Regions from separate parts of the Williamsia sp. z34 genome, predicted to be linked through region 2. Evidence: riboswitches for the same ligand, from Rfam matches in the RefSeq annotation. Region 2 holds a riboswitch; each other region holds the start of a gene.
What was found. A riboswitch is a leader RNA that binds a small molecule or an ion and turns the genes downstream of it on or off. The one in region 2 is predicted to bind S-adenosylmethionine.
Positions count from the first base shown of each region.

Region 1 (6,989 bases), on a different contig from region 2:
GTAGATGGACACGACCAGGCCGTCGCGGACAACAAAGCAGACCACCCGGGCCGGTGAGGCGCGACGATCGCCGTCGGCCTCCCAGCCGGCGGAGTAGGTGCCGAGTTCGCCGTTGACCCGCACCGGGATCTGCAGGGCGAGCGCATCTGGCCCGTAACGGCGCAGGAGCCAGAACAGGAACCGGGCGACGCCGGCGGCACCGCGGATCGCCTTAACCGCGGTGGGGGTGGTGCGGTTGGCGTCGCCGACGACCATCGCGTCCGGGTCCAGAGCAGCCAGCACCGCATCCATGTCACCGGCCGCCATCGCCGCGACGAGACGACCGACGGCTTCGGCCTGTTCGGTGTCGCTGACCGGGGCCGGAAGGTCGGAGACGATTCGGCGGGCTCGTGAGGCGAGTTGGCGTGCCGAGGGGGTCGAGGACCCGAGGATCTCGGCGATGTCGGCGAAGGGCACGCCGAATCCGTCATGGAGGACGAACGCAACGCGCATTGCCGGGGTGAGGGTTTCGAACAGCACCATCGCGGCGTAGCGGCTGTCCTCTGCCGCGATGACGGCGTGCAGGGGATCGTCGTACTCGGGGGAGGGGACGACCTGCGTCACGACCGGCTCCGGAAGCCATTGGCCCACCTGCTTTTCGCGGACGACGGCGGCGGATTTGAGACGGTCCAGACAGATTCGTCCGACCACGGTCGTCAGCCAGGCTCCGAGATCATCGATCGAGTCGCTATCGGCCGCATCGAGGCGCAACCAGGATTCCTGGACGGCATCTTCGGCATCGCTGATACTGCCGGTGATCCGGTACGCCACCGACAGCATCCGGCTGCGTTGCTCTTCGAAACGCTCCGCGAAGGTACCCATCGGATCGGAGTCCACGTGCCCACTCCCTCAGGCCGCTATCGCGGCATGCATCTCCCACACGATGACCTCGGCATCGGAGGTGGCGGTCAGCTGCTGTCCGCCATCACCGTGGACGCGGACCGCGTCGCCGGTGCCGAGCTCCCCGACGCTCTCCATCTCGACCTCACCGCGCGGGACGAAGACGTGCAACAGGGGAGCGTCCGGCAGGGTCAGTGGACGCTGCCCGGGGGTCATGCGCGCCACATGCATGGTGGCATAACGATTTTTGATGCGGATCGCGGAGTGGTCGGCGTACCGGGGCATGCCCGAGGCCACCGGAACGAATCCACCGGACAACAATTCATGGTCGATCTCGAGTTGCTCGTATCCCGGTGTGATCCCGGATTCGTCGGGGACAACCCACATCTGGACGAAGTGCACCGGATCGTGGGTCTCGTCCGCGCTGTCCTGGCGCCAGACGTCGTTCTTCTCCGAATGCATGATCCCGGTGCCGGCGCTCATCCGTTGTGCCAGGCCGGGGTAGATGACGCCGTTGTGTCCCATCGAATCCTGATGGACCAGGGAACCCTGCAGAACCCAGGTGACGATCTCCATGTCCTGATGGGGATGGGTATCGAAACCCTGCCGGGGCAACACGATGTCGTCGTTGTTGACCATCAGGACGCCGTGGTGGGTGTTGGCCGGGTCGTAGTGGTGGCCGAAGGAGAAGGAATGTTTGGAGTCGAGCCAGCCCGCATCGGTCTTGAAGCGGCTGTCGGCGCGGCGGAGGTCGAATCGGGTGGGAGGTGTTGCGGTGGTCATCGGTGGGGCCTTTCGGGTGGAGCGGTATCGCCTACAGGTCGTGCCTAGAGAACGTGCGAGCCGTACATCTCGCCGAGCGGATCGGCGATGAGTTCGAGGCGGGCGCCATCGGGATCGCGGAAGTACAGCGACACCTCGCTGTGTTCGATGAGTTCAACGCCTGCGTCGATCAGTTTGTCGCGCAGGTGTTTCCAGCACTGCGGTTCGACACTGATCGCGACGTGGTGCAGTCCGCCGAGGACTTCCTGGTACGGCCCGACGTCGAGGCCGGGAAAGTCGAAGAACGCCAGGAGGTTTGAGTTGCCGATGTCGAAAAAGAAGTGCGAGGAGCCGGGATAGTCGCGGTTCTCGATGAGTTCGGTCAGCGGGAACCCGAGCAGGTCTTGGTAGAACCGGACGGTGCGTTCGACATCGCCGCTGACCAGTGCGGTGTGGTGCAGACCGCGGGCCGAGGACGCCGGGCGGGAGTCGGCGGGTACCAGGTGTCTGGCACGGATCGCCTCACGTCTGCCCGCGTATTCCTGCGAGCGCTTGTCCTCGGTGTCGGCGGTGCTCATGGCCGGTCCTTCCGTGCGGGGGGTCTTCATCCAGTGTGCGCTTCGAGTGGCCAGAGGTAAATGGTTGCGTTGTCAACTACTTTGGTAGCGTACCGCAACTGATTGCGTTGTCAACTACTTTGGCTATGCTCTGAACCGTGGAACCAACACAGTGGCTCAGTGAGGACGAGCAGCGGACGTGGCGCGCGTACCTGGATGCGACCCGGTTGCTGTTGCGGACGCTCGATCAGCAGCTCGCGCGGGATGCGGGCTTGTCCTTCACCGACTTCGAACTGCTCGTCGTCTTGTCCGAGGCGCCGCAGCGCCGACTGCGCATGCGGGATCTCGCTGATGCGATCACCACCACACGAAGCGGCGCCACCAGGGCAATCGGTCGTCTGGTGGACGCCGGATGGGTCTGCCGCGTCGAATGCGAAGACGACAAACGGGGCATGTTGGCCGAACTGACCGACGCCGGGATGCAGAAGCTGACCTCGGCGAGCCCCGGACATGTCGCCGAGGTCAGGCGAAACATGTTCGATCTGCTGAGTACGCGCGATGTTGCCGTGGTGGGCCGGGCATTCGCTGACGTGCGCGAGCACCTGCAGCGGCCGCCGGCATAGGCGCCTGGTCGATCGCCGACTCGGTCGGCTGCGGGGGTTGGCGAAAAGTCGTTGCGGGTGCAAGCATCTTGCCGAACCCCAAGTGCGCACGGTCGGCAACTGATCGTTGCTGATGACAGGGCGCGAGATCGCGTTTGTTCTGTGTGACATTGCAGCACCCCGGGGTCATCGATGACCGGGGGTTTGAACCCGACTGAATCTAACCGTTCCACGGTGGGTGAGCACGGGCCTACTGTGCACAAGGATCATCAAGAGCGACTGAGAGACCCGGCTCGCTGACGTCGCAGCAACCCCCCGCCTCGGCGGGTGCGGGTGCTACTGCCGGGACCGATGAAGGTTGTGTCATGTCATCAGTTCAGGAGTCCGGGTGAAGTTTCTGTTGATCAGTCTGATCACCCACACGCCCCACCCGTTGTCCGGCGAGACCGTGTCCCCGGCGCAGCGGTTTCGAGAAGTGATCGACAATGCGGTCCTCGCAGAGGAATTGGGGTTCGACGGCTTCGGGGTGGGCGAGCGGCACGAGAGGCCGTTCATCTCCTCGTCGCCACCGGTTGTGCTCAGTAACATCGCCGCACGGACCTCGACGATCGCGCTGTTCACCGCGGTGACAACGCTCAGTCTGCTCGACCCGGTCCGCGCCTTCGAGGACTACTCGACCCTCGACAATCTTTCCGGCGGTCGACTGCAACTGATGATCGGCAAGGGTAACGGCGCCGCGCAGGCCAAGCTGTTCGGAGTCACCGAGGCCGACCAATGGGAGCGCAACCGCGAAGGTTACGAACTGTTCCGGCGACTGTGGGAGGACGACACGGTCACCTGGACCGGCAAGTACCGTCCGTCGTTGATCGACGCCGAGGCGTTGCCCCGCCCGCTGCAGAAGAAGATCCGCGTCTGGCACGGTAGTGCCACGAGCCGTGAATCAGTCGACCTGGCAGCCTTTTACGGGGATCCGCTGTTCTCTGCCAACGTCACCAACCCGGTCGAACCCTATGCGGCATTGATCGACCACTACCGAGCACGGTGGGCGGCATACGGGCACGACCCGGCGGATGCTCTTGTGGGTGCCGGATCGGCCGGGTACTACGCCACCAAGAACTCGCAGGATGCGATCAACACCTACCGCCCGATCTTCGATGCCACCTTGGCGAGAATCGGGTCATTCGGTCTGCCTCTGGTGTTTCCGACCCTCGAAGACGCTGTGGAACGCAGCTCGCTACTACTCGGAAGTCCACAACAGGTGATCGACAAGGTGTTGCGGTACCACGAGAAGTTCGGCCATGAGGTGATGCATCTGCATGCTGACGCCGGCGGCCTGAGCAATGCCCAGCACCGCGACTCGCTCGAACTCTTCCAGTCCGAGATCGCCCCGGTGCTGCGGCGCGAGATCCCGAGTCGCCCGATCGCCACTCCCACCGCGTTGGAGGTGCTGTCGTGACTGCCCCGACCCGGATCCCGCCGTCGACATATGTCGGCCGCCGCACGTCCACACGTTTCCTCTGACACTTCGAAAAAGGACAACCATGCCAGTAGAGTTCCTGGGGATCGCAGCCACGAATGACGGCACCGAGACCCACCCTCGTACCACCGCCGGTTCGTTCGACCGCGAGTACACACTCAAACTCGCTCGTGCACACGAGGATTTCGGGTGGGACCGGATCCTGTTCGCCTATGGCGCCGGTGCTCCGGAACCCGCGGCGGCGGCCTCGTACATCGCAAGCAACCTCGACCGCATCGAGATCCTGCTGGCGCACCGTCCCAATGTCTCGTACCCGACCTTCGCCGCCAAGACCTTCGCCACCCTCGACCAGATCTCCGGGGGACGGGTGACGGTGCACTTCATCACCGGCGGCAACGACACCGAACAGCAGCGGGAAGGTGACTTCCTGACGAAAGACCAGCGGTACGAACGCACCCGTGAGTACATCCAGATCGTCAAGAAGGTGTGGACCAGCCGCGAACCGTTCGACCACAACGGCACCCACTACCGGTTCAACGACTTCGTCTCCGATGTCTTCCCGGTGGCGCAGCCACGGCCCGACATCTCCTTCGGCGGGTCGTCGCCGGCCGCCTATGCGGTAGGTGGCGCGGAGGCTGACATCTACGCGCTGTGGGGTGAACCCCTCGAGAACACCGCCGAGCAGATCGCGTCGATCACCGCCTCCGCGAAAGCCGCAGGTCGACAAAAGCGCCCGCGGCTACAGGTCGCGTTTCGGCCGATCATCGCACCGACCGATGAATTGGCCTGGCAGAAGGCCGAATCGATACTCGGTCAGCTCAATGCCCGGGCAGCCGGCGCCGCCCAATTCCCACGCGGATTCTCTCTGACATCGCCTCAGAACGCCGGCTCTCAGCGTCTGCTGGAGATCGCTGATTCAATCGAGCGGTTCGGAGCCGCGGGATGGACGGCAACGGCCAAAGCGACCGGGGGCGGCGGAAACTCCAATGCGCTGGTCGGTTCTCCGGAGACGGTGGCGGCCGCGCTGCTCGAATACCACGACCTCGGGATCGAGATCCTCTCGGCGCGCGGCTACGACCTGCTCGACGACGCGATCGACTTCGGCCGGTATGTGATTCCGATCGTTCGTGAGGAAGTCGCAAAGCGCGACAGGGATATCCAGGGTGTGGCGTGATCGAGTTGGTTCAAAACCAACCTGATTTTATTGAAGATATTGGGGCGCAACGGTTTAACCTCATCAGTGAGCTGACAGTGGGTGAAGCAGCCGCCGCTTCGCCGCAGAAGCGTGCCACCGCCAGGATCGACGAAGGAAATCGATGAATGCAAGTGTGTCCCGACCGCTACTCGCCGTATTCGGCGCGGCGCTGATGACAGCAACCCTGCTCAGTGCCTGCGGGTCCGACGCCTCCGGCGGCGAGGGCGACGCCGGCCCCGCCACGCCGGGTGGAACCCTGCGCTACGGATTGTCCGGGGCGCCGACCTGTTCGGATCCCGCTCAGGGCGCCACCAACCAGACGATTTATGTCACCCGCCAGGTGGTCGACTCCCTGACCGACCAGGATCCGGGAACCGGCGACATCACGCCGTGGCTCGCGGAGAGCTGGGAGATCAGCCCGGATGCCAAATCGTTCACGTTCAAGCTCCGCGACGGTGTCACATTCAGTGATGGCACGCCGCTCACCGCGGAGTCCGTGAAGAAGAACTTCGACTCGATCCTCGCCCTGGGCGCCGCAAAAACCCCGCTGGCCTCGAGTTATCTGTCCGGTTATATCGGAACCACCGTGGTCGACCCGCTGACGGCGAAGATCGACTTCAGCACACCGAACGCGCAGTTCCTGCAGGCCACATCGACCTCGCAGCTCGGTCTGCAGGCCGACGCCACCATCGCCCAGACCGTCGAAGAGCGGTGCCTCGGGACCAATATCGGCAGCGGGCCGTTCACCTACGCGGACTGGCAGCAGGACCGGTCGGTGTCGCTGGTCAAGCGCACCGGCTACAACTGGAGCTCACCGGTCTTCGCCCATACCGGCGAGGCGTATCTCGATCGCATCGACTTCACCGTGATCCCGGAGTCGGGCGTGCGCACCGGATCGCTGTCCTCCGACCAGCTCGATGCGGTCAGTGATGCGCTGCCCCAGGACGCGCCGCAGATCGAAGCGGTCGGTGGCCAGGTCCTCACCACGCCGAACCCGGGCATCACGTTCGGATTCCAGCCCAATGTCACCCGCGGGGTCCTCTCCGATCCGGCTGTGCGGCAGGCGATCATCCCGGCCATCAACCGACAGGAACTCGTCGACACCGTATTGGGCGACGACTTCAATGTGGCCACCACCGCCCTGGCCGCGAATACGCCCGGGTACACCGACCTGTCGTCGGAGGTGACCTTCGATCAGGACAAGGCGCGCTCAATTCTGGACCAGGCAGGGTGGGACGAAGGTGATGATGGAATCCGGGAGAAAGATGGACGAAAGCTCGCATTCACGCTGTCGTTCAGCGCCGTGTTCACCGGTAATCAGGCAATTCTCGAGTTGGTCCAACAGCAGCTGAAGGCCGTTGGGGTGGATCTGCAACTCGGTCTCCTGTCGAATGCCGAGTTCACCGCGTTGCAGGCAAGCGGAGACTACGACGCGTTGTACTACAACAGCACTCGCGCCGACGGAGACATCCTGCGAACGACCTTCGGACTCGAGAGCCGCAACCTGAATCAACGTG
Region 1 covers NZ_JCANWW010000007.1:78,989-85,977, forward strand. Annotated here, with positions in the region: gene sigJ (RNA polymerase sigma factor SigJ) at 1-861, opposite strand, end outside; gene AC51GT_RS18070 (pirin family protein) at 889-1,662, opposite strand; gene AC51GT_RS18075 (VOC family protein) at 1,707-2,219, opposite strand; gene AC51GT_RS18080 (MarR family winged helix-turn-helix transcriptional regulator) at 2,357-2,821, shown strand; SAM riboswitch class I at 3,064-3,158, shown strand; gene AC51GT_RS18085 (LLM class flavin-dependent oxidoreductase) at 3,189-4,256, shown strand; gene AC51GT_RS18090 (LLM class flavin-dependent oxidoreductase) at 4,342-5,451, shown strand; gene AC51GT_RS18095 (hypothetical protein) at 5,448-5,597, shown strand; gene AC51GT_RS18100 (ABC transporter substrate-binding protein) at 5,594-6,989, shown strand, end outside.
Region 1: it holds a riboswitch for S-adenosylmethionine, as region 2 does, so the genes downstream of both, AC51GT_RS18085 (LLM class flavin-dependent oxidoreductase) here and solA (N-methyl-L-tryptophan oxidase) in region 2, are expected to answer to the same signal.

Region 2 (6,989 bases):
TCGAATGTGAGCGCGATTCTCTGGCGCCCCGGCACGTCGGCGCGTACGTGCATGATCAGATCGAGGGCAGCGAACTCGTCACGCTCGACGCCAGCGGCCACTGCCCCCAGCTCAGCAACCCCGTGCCCACCGCCGAGGCCATCGCGGCCTTCGTCGATGGCCGTCGATGAGCACGGACCACAGTGATATCAGGTCACCGGACGTACTCCAAGAGAGTCTGGAAGACCTGTACGAGAACGCGCCGTGCGGGTATCTGTCGACGTGGCCGGACGGGTGCATCGCAAAGGTCAACACCACTCTGACGGTGTGGCTCGGGCAGGACCGAGCGTCATTGTTGGGCAAACCCTTCAGCGATCTGCTCACCGCAGGCGGGAGGATCCACTACGAAACCCACTTCGCACCGCTGCTGCAGCTCGAAGGGGTACTGAACGGAATCACCGTCGACCTCGTCGCGGCCGACGGCCGACGACTGCCCGTATTCGTCACCGCGAACGTGAAGATCGGCGCCGATGGAACCGCCGTGCTCATCCGCATCACCGCACAGGACGCACGTGACCGCCGCGCATACGAGAAGCAGTTGCTCGAGGCGCGGCGCCATGCCGAAGAAGAACATGCGCGCATACAGCTGCTCGCCTCGACACTTCAGCGCTCGCTGCTTCCACCGTCGTTGCGACCTCCCGATGGCATGGAGGCCGCGGCCCACTACCACGCTGCGTCGATCGACGATGTCGGCGGCGACTTCTACGACCTGTTCGCCCTGTCGGCGCACAAGTGGGGGTTCTTCCTCGGCGACGTGTGTGGCAAAGGGGCCACCGCGGCGGCGGTGACCTCGCTGACCCGCTACACGCTGCGCGCCGCGGCGGTGTACGACGACGACCCGATTGCGGTGTTACACAACCTCCACACGGTGTTGCATGCCAATCACCATGGTGACGAACCACGGTTCTGCACAGTGATCTTCGGGGTGCTCACCCGCCGCGACAACGGTTTCGACGTCCACCTCGCCAGTGGTGGGCACCCACCCGCACTGCTGCTCAGCGCCGCCGGTCAGGCGCAGTACGTGAGTACCGAGGGCGGGCAATTGGTCGGCATCCTGCGCGATCCCCGGTTCGTCTCGACGCGGATCCATCTCGATGCCGGCGACACCCTCGTCCTCTACACCGATGGGCTCACCGAGGCGCGGACCGGACCGGGTCCCGAGCGGTACGACGACAACGGTGCGCTGCTCGAGTTCGCGTCGGCACACACGCCGACGTCGGCAGGCCAGATCATCGAGGACTTGGGGGCATTGCTCGACACTTTCGGTGCCGGCCTCGAAGACGACACCGCGCTCTTGGCGCTGAGTGTCCCCCCATCCGGGGTTTAGAGGGCGCGGAGGGCGGCCAGCAGAAGGTCGACGTCCTCGGAGGTCGAACCCAGGCCGAGGCTGGCGCGCACCGCCCCGGAACCGTGGCCCAGGCGATCGAGAAGCGGGTGGGCGCAGAATCGTCCATCGCGCACACCGATGCCGTGCTCGGCCGACAGATGGGCTGCCACCTCAGCGGCCCGATGCCCGTCGACGACAAAGCTGACAACGCCAACGGCGTCGGTGCTGTCGGTGAAGATCTTCAGGGGGTGCACGCCCGGGATCTGTGCCAGGCCGTTGCGCAACTGTTCCGTGAGCGCGGTTTCATGGGAAACCACGGCATCACCGAGGGACGCGATCTCGACGCAGGCCGCCGCGAGCGCGGCCGCACCCAGGACGTTGGGTGAGCCGCCCTCATGACGGGCGGGCGACCGCGCCCACGTCACGTCCTGCTCGGTGACGTTCAGAACGGCACCACCACCGGCCAGGTATGGTTCGGCGACGTCAAGCCAATCCCGCAGCCCGACAAGCACTCCCGAGCCGAATGGCGCATAGGTCTTGTGTCCGGAGAACGCCAGGTAGTCGATGCAGGCGGCGGTGATGTCGATCCGGCGATGCGGTACCAGCTGCGCTCCGTCGACGGCAATTCGGGCACCATTGCGGTGCGCGAGATCAGCCAATTCATCGATCGGCAGGATCTCACCGGTGACGTTGGACGCGCCGGTGACCGCCAGCAGCACCGCGCCGGTGTCCTTGAGGGCGGTCTCCACCCGGCTGATCGTCGCAGTGAGTGTATTCGCGGTCCGGACCACGTGAACATCACTCCACGGCAACAGATTTGAATGATGTTCCAGGTCGAGGACGACGACCTTGCCCGGCACGCAGCCGGCCAGGAGGTTCAGGGAATCGGTGGTGTTCCGGGTGAAGATCAGGCTGTGCTGCTGCCCGGCGCCGACGAACTCCGCGACCTGCGCGCGGGCGCTCTCGTATGCCTGGGTGGTGACCTGCGACGCGTAACCGGCCCCGCGGTGGACGCTCGAATACGTCGGCAGGAGTTGCGTGATCCGCTCGACGACGCTGCACAGAGCCGGCGCACTCGCCGCGTAGTCGAAGTTGACGTATCGCGTGGTCGAGCCATCACTCAGTGGCGCTCGGGTATCCGAACCCTCAATCGCTGCAAGGGCTTCCAAGGATTGTCCCAGTGTTGCAGTGCTCATTGCTCACACCCTCCGGTGTCAGGGATTCCACACGCGCCGCCAGTTCGAACCCTGCCGATGCGGCAGTTCGAACTCGGACGTGGGAGGTCCGCGCTTGCCTGTTCGGGTTCGAACAGGCCAGGTCTTCACCCGGAGCACCCCGCCGCGATGGAGGGTTGCTGACCAGCAAGCCGGGGCTGTGCGCTGGTACTCGTGACCGACGACGACGCTAACAGACTTCTTCGGCGTCGTCCATACCCATTTTCCTTTAACTTCTCGGCGATCGGAACTCCGCGCATCCTTCGGATTTGGGCAGGAGCGTGCGTATGGTTCTGTCCAACAGTTGAAATCCTCCGACCCGGGCATGCCCCCACGATGCCCGGATTCGCTTGGTGGACAACAGCTGCCCTGTGTCAACGAGTATCAGCGCCAAGTTCCAGCTTGCTGGTCGGCAACCCTCCACCGCGGCGGGGTGCCCTGGATCAAAGACACGGTCCCAGCCTTCACCGGCATGGGGCAAGCGCGGGGTTCAGGCATCTGAGCCCGAGGATATCTCCAGGAGTTCGATGATCATTCACATCCGCCGTGCTGCTCGCTGCGTGGTCAGCACCGCACCCACTTACCAGGAGTGCACCTGATGTCCGTGTGGTCCGACAGGCTTCGATCCAACAAGGAGCAGATCGTCGACAGTCCCCCTGACCACCACACCCTGCTCATCGCGGTACCTGCTCTCGAACAGCGACACGAACACGCGGGAGCAGGTCGATCCACATGAGCGTGACAAGGGTCGACACCGTCGTCGTCGGTGGCGGGGCGATGGGTTCGGCCGCCGCCTGGCAACTCGCCCGGCGAGGCACCGAGACCGTTTTGCTGGAACGCTTTTCACCCGGACACCGCAACGGCGCGTCCCACGGAGCGTCACGGATCTTTCGCACCTCCTACGCCGAGCGCCCCTACGTAGAGCTGGCCCGCGAGGCCGAAACGCTGTGGGCGGAACTCGAACAGGAGTCCGGGTCAGAGCTGCTCACCATCACCGGTGGCGTCGACCAAGGATGGACACACCGTCTGACCGCCATCTCCGATACCCTCGCCCACCTCGGACTCGTCCATCAGTGGCTCGAGCCCGACGAGGCCTCGCAGCGCTGGCCCGGAATCAGATTCGACGGCCGCGCGTTGTATTACCCCAACAGCGGACGACTACATGCGGACAACGCTGTCAGCGCGCTACAACGCAGCGCAGCAGCCCTCGGCGCAGAGGTTCGACACGAATCGCAGGTGATCTCGATCGACGTCACAGACGACAACTCGGTCACCGTACGCACCGATGACCAGGAGTACGTGGCCCGACGTGTGGTGGTGGCGGCCGGCGCCTGGGCGACGAAGCTGTTGTCGGGCATCGTGCCGCTGCCACAGATCACCGTCACTCAAGAGCAACCTGCACACTTTGTACCGCGTGACCAGGACGCCGAGTGGCCCAGCTTCGGGATCCTGCACGACCCGGACGGACCGAACGCACCCGAATTCGGTGGTGTGTACGGCCTGTCCTCGGGTGCCGAAGGCGTCAAGGTCGGGTTCCATGGAACCGGACCGGTCGTTGACCCCGACCACCGCGATTTCACGGCGGAACCACGGCAACTCAAGGCCTTGCAGGAATACGTCCGCCATTGGGTGCCCGGCGTCGATGCCGACGCACTGACCCCGATCAGCTGCACGTACGCCACCACACCCGACTCCAACTTCGTCATCGACCGCCGCGGTCCGGTTGCGGTCGCCGCCGGATTCTCCGGACACGGCTTCAAGTTCGTGCCCGCCATCGGCCGCCTCCTCGCCGACCTCACCGCCGACAAAGATGCCCCCGAGCTGTTCTCTTTCCGCTCCCACTCCGCAGAAAAGGTTGTCTAGCCATGTCGAGATTCGCCAGTCCAGCCGATACCGAGACCTACGGTGAGTACACGATCACTCGCGAACCGGACGACACCCGACCGGTGTATCGATTCGCCGGACGTATCAGCGGCGACGGATCCACGCCCTACCCGGCCGTGGCTGATCGCTATCACGTCTATTCCGGTTGGTTCTGCCCGTGGGCTCAGCGGGTCACGCTGGTCATCGAGCTGGCCGGCCTCACCGATGTGATCAGTGTCAGCTACGTCGACGGTGCGCGCGATGCCCGCGGGTGGGCATTCCGCGAGACCCACGGCCCCGACCCGGTGAACGGCTTCACCCTGTTGCGCGATGCCTATGAGGCCACCGAACCCGGCTTCGACGGCCACGTGTCGGTCCCCACCCTGTGGGACCGCGAGACGAAGCAGGTGGTGAGCAACACGTTCGACACACTCGACGCCGATCTCGCGTCGCAGTATCGCCGTCAGATCACCGGTGAGTTCGACCTCTACCCAGAGGATCTGCGCCCGCAGATCGACGAGTTGGAAGTCTGGTTGCGAGCCACGGTCAACAGCGCCGCACACGTGGCCACCGGAACCGGTTCGGTTGCCGAGGAAGCCGCGGCCACGGTGTATCAGGCATATTCAGAACTCGACAGCCGGCTCTCCGAAAATCGATACCTCCTCGGCGACAACGTCACCCTCGCCGACGTCCGGCTCTGGGTGACGCTGGTTCGGCACGATGCTGCGGCGGCCAGGGCCGGTACCAGGCGTCTCATCGACTTCCCGAATCTGTGGCGCTATGCCCGAGATCTGTACTCATTGGATGCATTTCGCGCCACCACCGATTTCGCATCCTTCGGCGCATCGGACGCCATAGCCGATGAATGGCAGTCGCCGATCACGTCGTCCGCAGCAGCTCACTAGGAGTTCGAAATGGCATCGCCCATCCCCCTGTCGGTACTCGACCTTCTGCCCCGTCCCAGCGGGTCGGACAACACCACCGCAATGCGCAACACCATCGACCTGGTCCAGCGCGCCGAACAGTTCGGATATACCCGCTATTGGTTCGCCGAACACCATACGAATCCGGGGGTCCTCGGTTCATCACCCGCCGTCGAGATCGCACTGATCGCAGGTTCCACCTCGACCATCCGGTTGGGTTCGGCCGGAGTGCAATTCGGTCATCGGACGCCGCTCGCGACGGTTGAGGAGTTCGGCCTGATCAACACGCTGTACCCGGGTCGCCTCGACCTCGGTATCGGACGATCCATTTCTCGCCCCGCCCCGGAGACGACCACGGGATCGGAATCGGTGACCGAAGTCGCAGCAAAAAACTATTTGTCCGCCCGCGGCGGAGCGGCCCACACCGAAGACACATACACCCCCAACGGTCTGCTCCTGCCCAAGATCTACAACATCGCCGGCGCGTTTGCGAGTAAGTCCATCACTCACCTACTCGACCTGCTCCAGCAACCCGGCGCGTACGCCCCGAGCTATGACGAGCAGATCTCCACCGTTCTTGCCCTCCTCGACGACACATATGTCAGTCCACATGGGCTTCCCGCTCACGCCACCCCGGGAGCTGGTGCCGACGTGCAGGTCTGGATCCTCGGCGCCTCCGGTGGATCCAGCGCTGCCGTCGCAGGGTCGAAGGGGCTGCGCTTTGTTGCCAGTTATCACCACAGCCCGAGCACGGTCATCGACGCGGTCGACGCCTACCGGGCAGCATTCCAACCGTCCGCGGACGTCCCGGAACCGTATGTGGCGGTATCGGTGGATGCGGTCATCGCCGAAACCGATGACGAAGCAGCCGAATTGGCGAGCGGATATGCACCTTGGGTCCGCAGCATCCGGCGCGGCGAAGGCGCGATCCCGTACCCGAGTCCGGCGCAGGCAGCTGCGCTGGAATGGACCGACGACGACCGCGAACTGGTCCGCGACCGGGTGCTGACGCAATTCGTCGGATCGCCGTCCACCGTTGCCGACAAACTCGAGGTCCTGCGGGACGCCACCGGAGCCGCCGAGCTCTCGATCACGACCATCACGCACGACTACGCGGCGCGGGTGCGCTCGTACGAACTCATAGCGAAAGAATGGTTCAGCCGGTGACAGCTCAGACCACACCGGACACCGGTGTACTCGATAATGCCATGTGGGAGAGCCTGATAGGAGCCCATCTGCATCTGAGCGAGGGCACCACCCGCGCGCGGCGATACCTCCCGACGATCTCGCCGTTCGTCGGGGTCGGTGATCTGGGCGATGCGCAGACGTGGACCGATCTCGCCGATCTGATCGGCCCCGGACAAGAAGTTGCACTGCCTGTCGACGTGACCGATCTGCCCGACGGCTGGGAGATCGTCATGAGCGGCCCGGGCGTCCAGATGGTTGCCACCGAGACGCTGAAGCCACGGCCCGAACCCGGCGCCGTTCGACTCGGCGCGGACGACGTTCCTGACATGCTCGCGTTGATCGACCGCACCAAGCCCGGGCCTTTCAGCCCCGAAACATACCGACTCGGAACATATCTCGGGATCCGTCGCGAGGGCCGGCTCATCGCCATGGCCG
Region 2 covers NZ_JCANWW010000009.1:158,688-165,676, reverse strand. Annotated here, with positions in the region: gene AC51GT_RS21095 (alpha/beta fold hydrolase) at 1-170, shown strand, start outside; gene AC51GT_RS21090 (PP2C family protein-serine/threonine phosphatase) at 167-1,366, shown strand; gene AC51GT_RS21085 (aminotransferase class V-fold PLP-dependent enzyme) at 1,363-2,562, opposite strand; SAM riboswitch class IV at 2,648-2,760, opposite strand; SAM riboswitch class IV at 2,953-3,070, shown strand; gene solA (N-methyl-L-tryptophan oxidase) at 3,313-4,443, shown strand; gene AC51GT_RS21075 (glutathione S-transferase C-terminal domain-containing protein) at 4,446-5,348, shown strand; gene AC51GT_RS21070 (LLM class flavin-dependent oxidoreductase) at 5,358-6,533, shown strand; gene AC51GT_RS21065 (GNAT family N-acetyltransferase) at 6,518-6,989, shown strand, end outside.

Region 3 (6,989 bases), on a different contig from region 2:
CGCGCCGAAGCCACGTTGTCGCAGGGCTGACCCGGGATGAACAGCAGGTCGACCGCGGGTGAGGGGGCGGCAACGAGCGCACGGCGTGCGCGGGCCCGTCGTCTGCATCGAGTCCGGCAGCTGCGGTCTGTGCTGGTCCAGATACCTTTCATCGCCGTGATGGCACTGATCGTGGTGGCCGCCGTCTTCCTGATCTTCGACCGCTGGCGTCGCGGCACTTTTGTTCTCGGTTCTGCGGCGTTGCTCGCGGCACTTCTGCGGGCTGTGCTGCCGACCTCACGCGCCGGTCTTCTCGAGGTCCGGGGGCGTGTTTCGGACGTTTCCTCGATGGTGTTCGTCGGTGTCGCCATCCTCTGGTTGGCGACCTCGATCGACCCTTTGGGCACAGATTGATTACAATGGTTCCCGTTGCTGTAATCGTCTGTTGACTTTGCCGGTGCCAAAAAGTACTGGCATCGCCGCAGACAATGGCTGCAGGGGACTGTCCACCGAGCGACAGTGAATGGATCAGGGGTGTGAAGTCGGCATCATCTGGGCCCCAACCGAGCGATAGCGATCGGAATGAGGACCATGAGTACGTCACTGGGTTTGTCCGCAGGCAGTGGAATGATCCACTGTGTCCTGCTGTCGACCGATGACAATGGTCGCCAGAGCTCGATCAATCGCGTCATCGACGTCGACCTCACCGATGGTCTGACGCGGGCCGGCCGGGTGAACTCCGGTATCGATCTGATGCTGGCCAACGCTCAGGACCGCGGGAGCACGGTCGGACCGATCGGCGTTGCGTATCGCACCGACGAACACGCTCGTGAAATCGCTTCGCGTGGCACCGGCGTCAAGCGGCAGATCCAGTTGATCGCCGAAACAGAGGCAGTTGCGCACCAATTGGTTTCGACCGGCGAGATCAGCCGGTTCGTCTCGGTGCTCATCGTCGACCTCGGCGACACCGGGATGAGCATGTACACCCTGGATCCGGCGACCGGGCGGATCAGCGACCTGAAGCGCAGTGAGGCGATCTCGGGCGGGGCGCTCGACGCTCAGCTGATGCGGGCGCAGACCGCCAAAGGTCGTCTGCGCGGCCGCCGCAGGTCCACTGTGCTCAGTGCCTGCCGGACCGCGAAAGAAGAACTCTCGGTCAGCGCGTCGACCACGCTGACGATCGGTGGTTCGTCGGATACCGGCACCCTGACCCGATCGATGTTCGAAGACCTCATCCGGCCGATGGCGCAGGCCGCTGCCGCTGTCGTCGCCGACTACGCGACGGCCTCCCGCCCGGAGGCCATCGTGCTCATCGGTGGCCTGGCCAACATCCCTCTGGTTCGGGACCTCATCGTGAACAAGGTCGACGTCGAGGCGGTGCTACCGCAGGGGCCGGAATCGGTTGCGGCCACCGGCGCTGCCCGTCTGGCGGCGGTGAGTACCCGCCCCGCCGGACTGGCCTTCATCGGCGGACGCCGCAGCCGGGACTGGCTGTCGGCGGCGCCGCTGGCCATGTTCGGTGCGTTGCTCGCCGGTGCGTTGATGACCGTGTACGCGGTCGGATCGTCGCTTGCCGGCAACCCGTCGACACCGTCCGAGGCCCCGGAGCCCCCGGTATCGCCGTCCGCGATCGCCGAGGCGCCGTCGCCGACGACAACGACCGCCACCAATGCGCAGGTGACTTCCACACTGATGCCGACCCGGACACAGCCGACGGTGGAGGTGGCGTCGCCGGTTGCCGGTGGAAATCCGGGACCCGGTTGGGCGACAACCGAACTCGCACCGCCGGTGTCTTCTACGGATCCGCCGACGAGGACCCTGAGCCCATCGTTGATCCCGTTCCCGTTGCCGAGCATCACGTGGCCCCCGAATCTCGCACCTTCGACGCCGTCGACTCCACCGTCCCCGTCGTCTCCATCGACGCCCCCGCCGCCGCCGGAATCGACGACGCCAGATCCGCCCGTGGAGATCGCTCCTCCGTCTGAAGGGGAAGTGACCGCGTCGCCTGCGCCCGCGGCGCCGCCTCTTGTCGCCCCGCCGGAGTCACCGCAGTCCGGTGATCCGGCGGCGGATACGGTGCCGACCTCGCAGCCCGCGACCTGACAGTTCTTTTAGACCCGATTCGGCGTCGCCCGCACCCGACCGACCGCTGTATGAGCGGTCGGTCAGGGCCGGGTATCAGCCGCGGGCGAGGACGAGAGTCTTCTTGAGAAGGTCTGAGACCGCGTCGTATTCGGTGAGGAATCCGTCGTGGCCGTTGGCGGAATGCACCACATGCAATCCATCGACACAGCCGGGCATGAGCTCGGCCAACTCGATCTGCTGGCGCAGCGGGTAGAGCCGGTCGGAATCGATGCCACCGATCACAACGGGTACATGGCAGCTCCGCAGGGCGGCTTCCACGCCACCGCGGCCCCGCCCGACGTCGTGGTTGTTGAGCACCTCGGACAGCACCACATAGCTACCCGGATCAAACCGGCGGACCAGTTTGTCGGCCTGGTGCTCGAGGTAACTCTGCACCGCGTAGCGGCCACCGTGCAACGGATCTTCCTGTCCCTGAGGGAAGTTGGCGAACCGCTGGTCGAGTTCGGGTTCGCTGCGGTAGTACATGTGGGCGATGCGGCGGGCGATGCCGAGGCCGGACGTGGGGGTCCGGCCAGTGCCGTGATAGTCGCCGTTCTGCCAATTCGCGTCGGCCTTGATCGCCGCGATCTGTGTTGTCTGCGTGCCGATCTGGTCGGCCGAGGCGCGAGCGCCGACGGCCAGGATCAAGCCGCTGCGCACTCGCTCTGGATAGCCGATGACCCACTCCAAGGCGCGTGCGCCACCCATCGAACCGCCGAGGACGGCTGCGACGGAATCGATCTGCAACGCATCGAGCAGGGCGACCTCGGCACGGACCTGATCGAGCACGGTGATGTGCGGGAACCGTGAACCCCACACCTGCCCTTCGGAATCCAGTGAGGCCGGGCCGGTAGAGCCGCCGCATCCACCGAGGACGTTCGCCGAGACGACACACCACTCGTCGGTGTCCACGGCGCCGCCCGGGCCGATCAGCCCGTCCCACCATCCGGGGGTGGGCTGATCGGGACCGGCGGGACCTGTTGCATGAGAGTCGCCGGTCAGGGCATGCAGTGCCAGAACAACGTTGTCGCGGGTGGGCGAGAGTGTGCCCCAGCGCTGAAACGCCAGGGTCACATTCTCGATCTGTCCACCGTTGTCCAACGAAATCGGGCCGACCGGCACACTGGTCAGCTGCCCATCGGGCAGGGATTCCCAGTCCGGATGAGTTCGTGGTGGCGTGTGCGGGTCGATACTCACCTCACTTGGCCGCAGCGAAGCCTGCGTCGAGGTCGGCGATGATGTCGACGACGTTCTCGATGCCGACGGCCAACCGGACCAGTCCGGGGGTGACGCCGGCGGCCAGCTGCTCCTCGGCGATCAGCTGCGAGTGGGTGGTCGATGCCGGATGGATGACCAGCGAGCGCACGTCACCGATGTTGGCGACATGGCTGTGCAGCACCAGTGCGTCGACGAACTTCTTGCCTGCGTCGACGCCGCCGACGATCTCGAAGCCGATGATCGCGCCCTGGCCGCGCGGAGCCAATTCCTGGCCCCGCTTGTACCAACGGGAGGATTCGAGGCCGGCGTAGGCCACCGACTCCACCTGCGGGTGCTCCTCGAGGTACTTGGCCACGGCCTGGGCGTTCGACACGTGGCGCTCGATCCGCAGGCTCAGGGTCTCCAGGCCCTGGGCGATGAGGAAGGCGTTGAACGGGGAGATCGCAGCACCGGTGTCGCGCAGCCACTGCACGCGCGCCTTGAGTGCGTAGGCCGGAGCGCCGAGGTCCGCGAAGATCGCGCCGTGGTAGCTCGGGTCCGGGGTGGTGAAGCCGGGGAACAGATCGACGCCGTCACGCTGGCCGCGCCAGTCGAAGGTGCCACCGTCTACGATCACGCCGCCGATCGCGGTGCCATGTCCGCCAAGGTATTTCGTGGCCGAATGCACCACGATGTCGGCGCCGTGTTCGAGCGGGTTGATCAGGTACGGAGTCGCGACGGTGTTGTCGACGATCAGTGGCAGACCCGCCTCGTGGGCGACGGCGGAGATGCCCGGGAGGTCGAGGATCTCGTTGTTCGGGTTCGAGATGGTCTCACCGAACAGGGCGCGGGTGTTGGGCTGGATGGCCGCGCGCCAGCTGTCGAGGTCTTCCGGGTCGTCGACGAAGCTGACCTGGATCCCGAGCTTGGGAAGTGTGTAGTGGAACAGGTTGTACGTGCCGCCGTAGAGACGGGGACTCGACACCACATGACCGCCGTTTTCGACGATGTTCAGGATCGCGTAGGTCTCGGCTGCCTGACCCGAGGCGACGAGAAGAGCCGCCACGCCACCTTCGAGGGCGGCGATGCGCTGTTCGACCGCGTCCTGCGTGGGGTTCATGATGCGGGTGTAGATGTTGCCCGGCTCGGCGAGGCCGAACAGGTTCGCGGCGTGCTCGGTATCGCGGAACGTATACGACGTTGTCTGGTAAATCGGCAGCGCACGGGCAGAAGTCGCCGAGTCCGGGCTCTGGCCGACATGGACCTGCTTGGTTTCAAAACTCCAGTTGTCAGCCGGATTGACGTCGGTGTCAGACATGTAGGACTTCTCTTTCATGGTCGGTGGACATCCAATTAGAGGGTCCGACCTTCCGGACCCCGCGCTTGCCGCGGCGAACCGCAACCTGGTCGTCACCCGGAGCACCCCACCGCGGTTGGAGGGTTGCCGGTCAGCTAGCCGGGGCTCATTGCTGACACTCAGGACCTGGCCAAAAGGATATAACACGCGGATCCTGCGCAAAAAAGCGTTCAGCGCACGGCGATTCTGCGGCTCGCCGTCGGCTGCGCCGTGCTGTACTACGTTCATGCGATTGGCCTTCGGCAAAGGTTGTCGTAACTTCAGTGAAGTTGCCTCAAATCACCCGAGGCCGTGTGCGATTCGAGACACCTGGGGCTGCTGTGAATGATGGTTCAAGACGTCGTCGGGCAGTCCCGACCCGTTCCGGTCGCCGGGTGACGGCGCTTGCGTCGGGGGCCGCGGCAGCCGCGCTGCCGGTACTGACCTTCCTCGGTAGTGCCCCGGCGCTCGCCACCGAAGCCCCGGCGGACTGTGGCAACGGCGCCGTGTTCGTGGTGGCCGGAACCGGCGATCCGGACTTCCTGCACACACGGGGAGTGGAGACCCGGTACATCGCCCAGGGTTATGTCGTCAAACGGGTCGACTATCCGGCGACATTCTGGCCGCTCGGTGCCCAGAGCTACGACGCCAACATCGAGGTCGGACAAGCCGTGCTCACCGATGATGTGGCGACCTATCAGGCCAGTTGCCCGGGCAAGCCGGCCGTCATCACCGGCTATTCGCAGGGCGCTCGAGTGGCCGGCGACGTACTGGCCGACATCGCGGCGGGCAAGGCGGATGGTGTCAGTGCCGACGGGGTGTCGGGCGAGCTCTATGCCGACCCGCGGCGACGCGGAACGAGCGCCGGCGCCGGGGCCGAGGTCAATCTCATCAATGCATATCCGGGCGCGATGCTCGACGGTTCGCGCGACGGCGATTTCGGCGATGTGACGGTCTACTCGGTCTGTATCGACGGTGATGCGGTCTGCGACGTGCCCGACCCTCGGCGAGATCCGATCGGGGCGCTGGACGCGTTGCTGGGTTTCTGGGTCAAGCACTTCAGCTATGGCGACATCATGTCGGCGGGCCCGGGGGCGTCCGCCGGCACCGATGGGGTGACCGTCGTCGAGGGCTCCGACGGGGCCACGGTGATCCTCGTCGGTGCCGATCCGTCACTGACCACCGTGCTGGCGCAGGTCGGACTACCCAACCTGCTGCGCCCGGTGATCCTCGATTTCCCGCGTCTCGAACCAGCTGTCATCCAGCCGATCTCGCGCGCGATCATGGGCTTGCTGCCGGCTCTGCCGCAGCTCGGGCACGGTGCGTATCTCACCGACCTGTACGCGATCCGGGACGCGCTGTCGGGGGACCCGGCGGCCTGGTCCGCGATCTTCGGGAGCGCGGTCAGCGTCGTCGGGTATCCGGTGAACTTCGTCCGGGACTGGGTGGCGGTGATCGATGCGGTCCTCGACCGGCGTGACCCGGATCTGGGGTTCATCGCGGCGCCGACGGTGCGCACCGTGGCCACTGCGGTGTTCGGTGCGGTGGTTCAGGCCAGGACCGAGCCGGCGGACCCGGCCGCTCACCCCGCCGTCGTCGACGATTCTCAGAAGGTCCTCGCCGTGGCGCCCGTTGATCACTCGCCATCGGCCGATCACCCGCCCGAGTCGGCCGCAGTCGTTGCCGAGCCCGGTCGACATCGGGCGTCGGAGGGGCCGGCGGCGCCGGTGGTCGACGGGTTCACCACTACGCCGGGGTGGAATCAGCTCCCCGACACTGCCGATTCCGACCTGCCCGCCGATCCCGGCCGTACCGGTTCGGCGGACGATCAGGAACCGGAGACTCCGGCTCCGGCTGCAGTCGAAACGCCTGCCGCGACCGAGACAACGCCCATCGACGTGCCGGCCGACCTCGCCGTCACCCCGTAATCCGGGTCTCCCGCCACCGCGCGGACACGTCGATCTGTGGGTCAGTTCACGTCCGATCCCGGAATGAGCCGTGACCCCGACGGGGTTGACACCGTAGTTGCCCCGGCAATGAATTGCCCCGGCAGTGTCGCCGTCGCCCCGATCGACTTCGAGAGGTTCACCCATGTCTGCTGTCAGCACCGTCGCCCCCGAATCCTCGGGGGCGGTGCGGGGCGGTAGACGCAGCGCCATCCTGGCCCTGTCACTCGGCGCATTCGGTATCGGGACCACCGAATTCGTCGCGATGGGGCTGCTGCCCCACATCGCCGATTCGCTGGGCACCACCGAACCGACAGCCGCACATGTGATCTCCGCCTACGCGCTCGGCGTCGTGGTGGGTGCCCCGACCATCGCTGCACTGACCGCGCGAATGCCGCGACGCACCC
Region 3 covers NZ_JCANWW010000010.1:79,515-86,503, forward strand. Annotated here, with positions in the region: gene AC51GT_RS21625 (bifunctional methylenetetrahydrofolate dehydrogenase/methenyltetrahydrofolate cyclohydrolase) at 1-30, shown strand, start outside; gene AC51GT_RS21630 (DUF3017 domain-containing protein) at 37-393, shown strand; gene AC51GT_RS21635 (Hsp70 family protein) at 571-2,082, shown strand; gene metX (homoserine O-acetyltransferase MetX) at 2,158-3,300, opposite strand; gene AC51GT_RS21645 (bifunctional o-acetylhomoserine/o-acetylserine sulfhydrylase) at 3,302-4,618, opposite strand; SAM riboswitch class IV at 4,675-4,784, opposite strand; gene AC51GT_RS21650 (PE-PPE domain-containing protein) at 5,032-6,564, shown strand; gene AC51GT_RS21655 (MFS transporter) at 6,728-6,989, shown strand, end outside.
Region 3: it holds a riboswitch for S-adenosylmethionine, as region 2 does, so the genes downstream of both, AC51GT_RS21645 (bifunctional o-acetylhomoserine/o-acetylserine sulfhydrylase) here and solA (N-methyl-L-tryptophan oxidase) in region 2, are expected to answer to the same signal.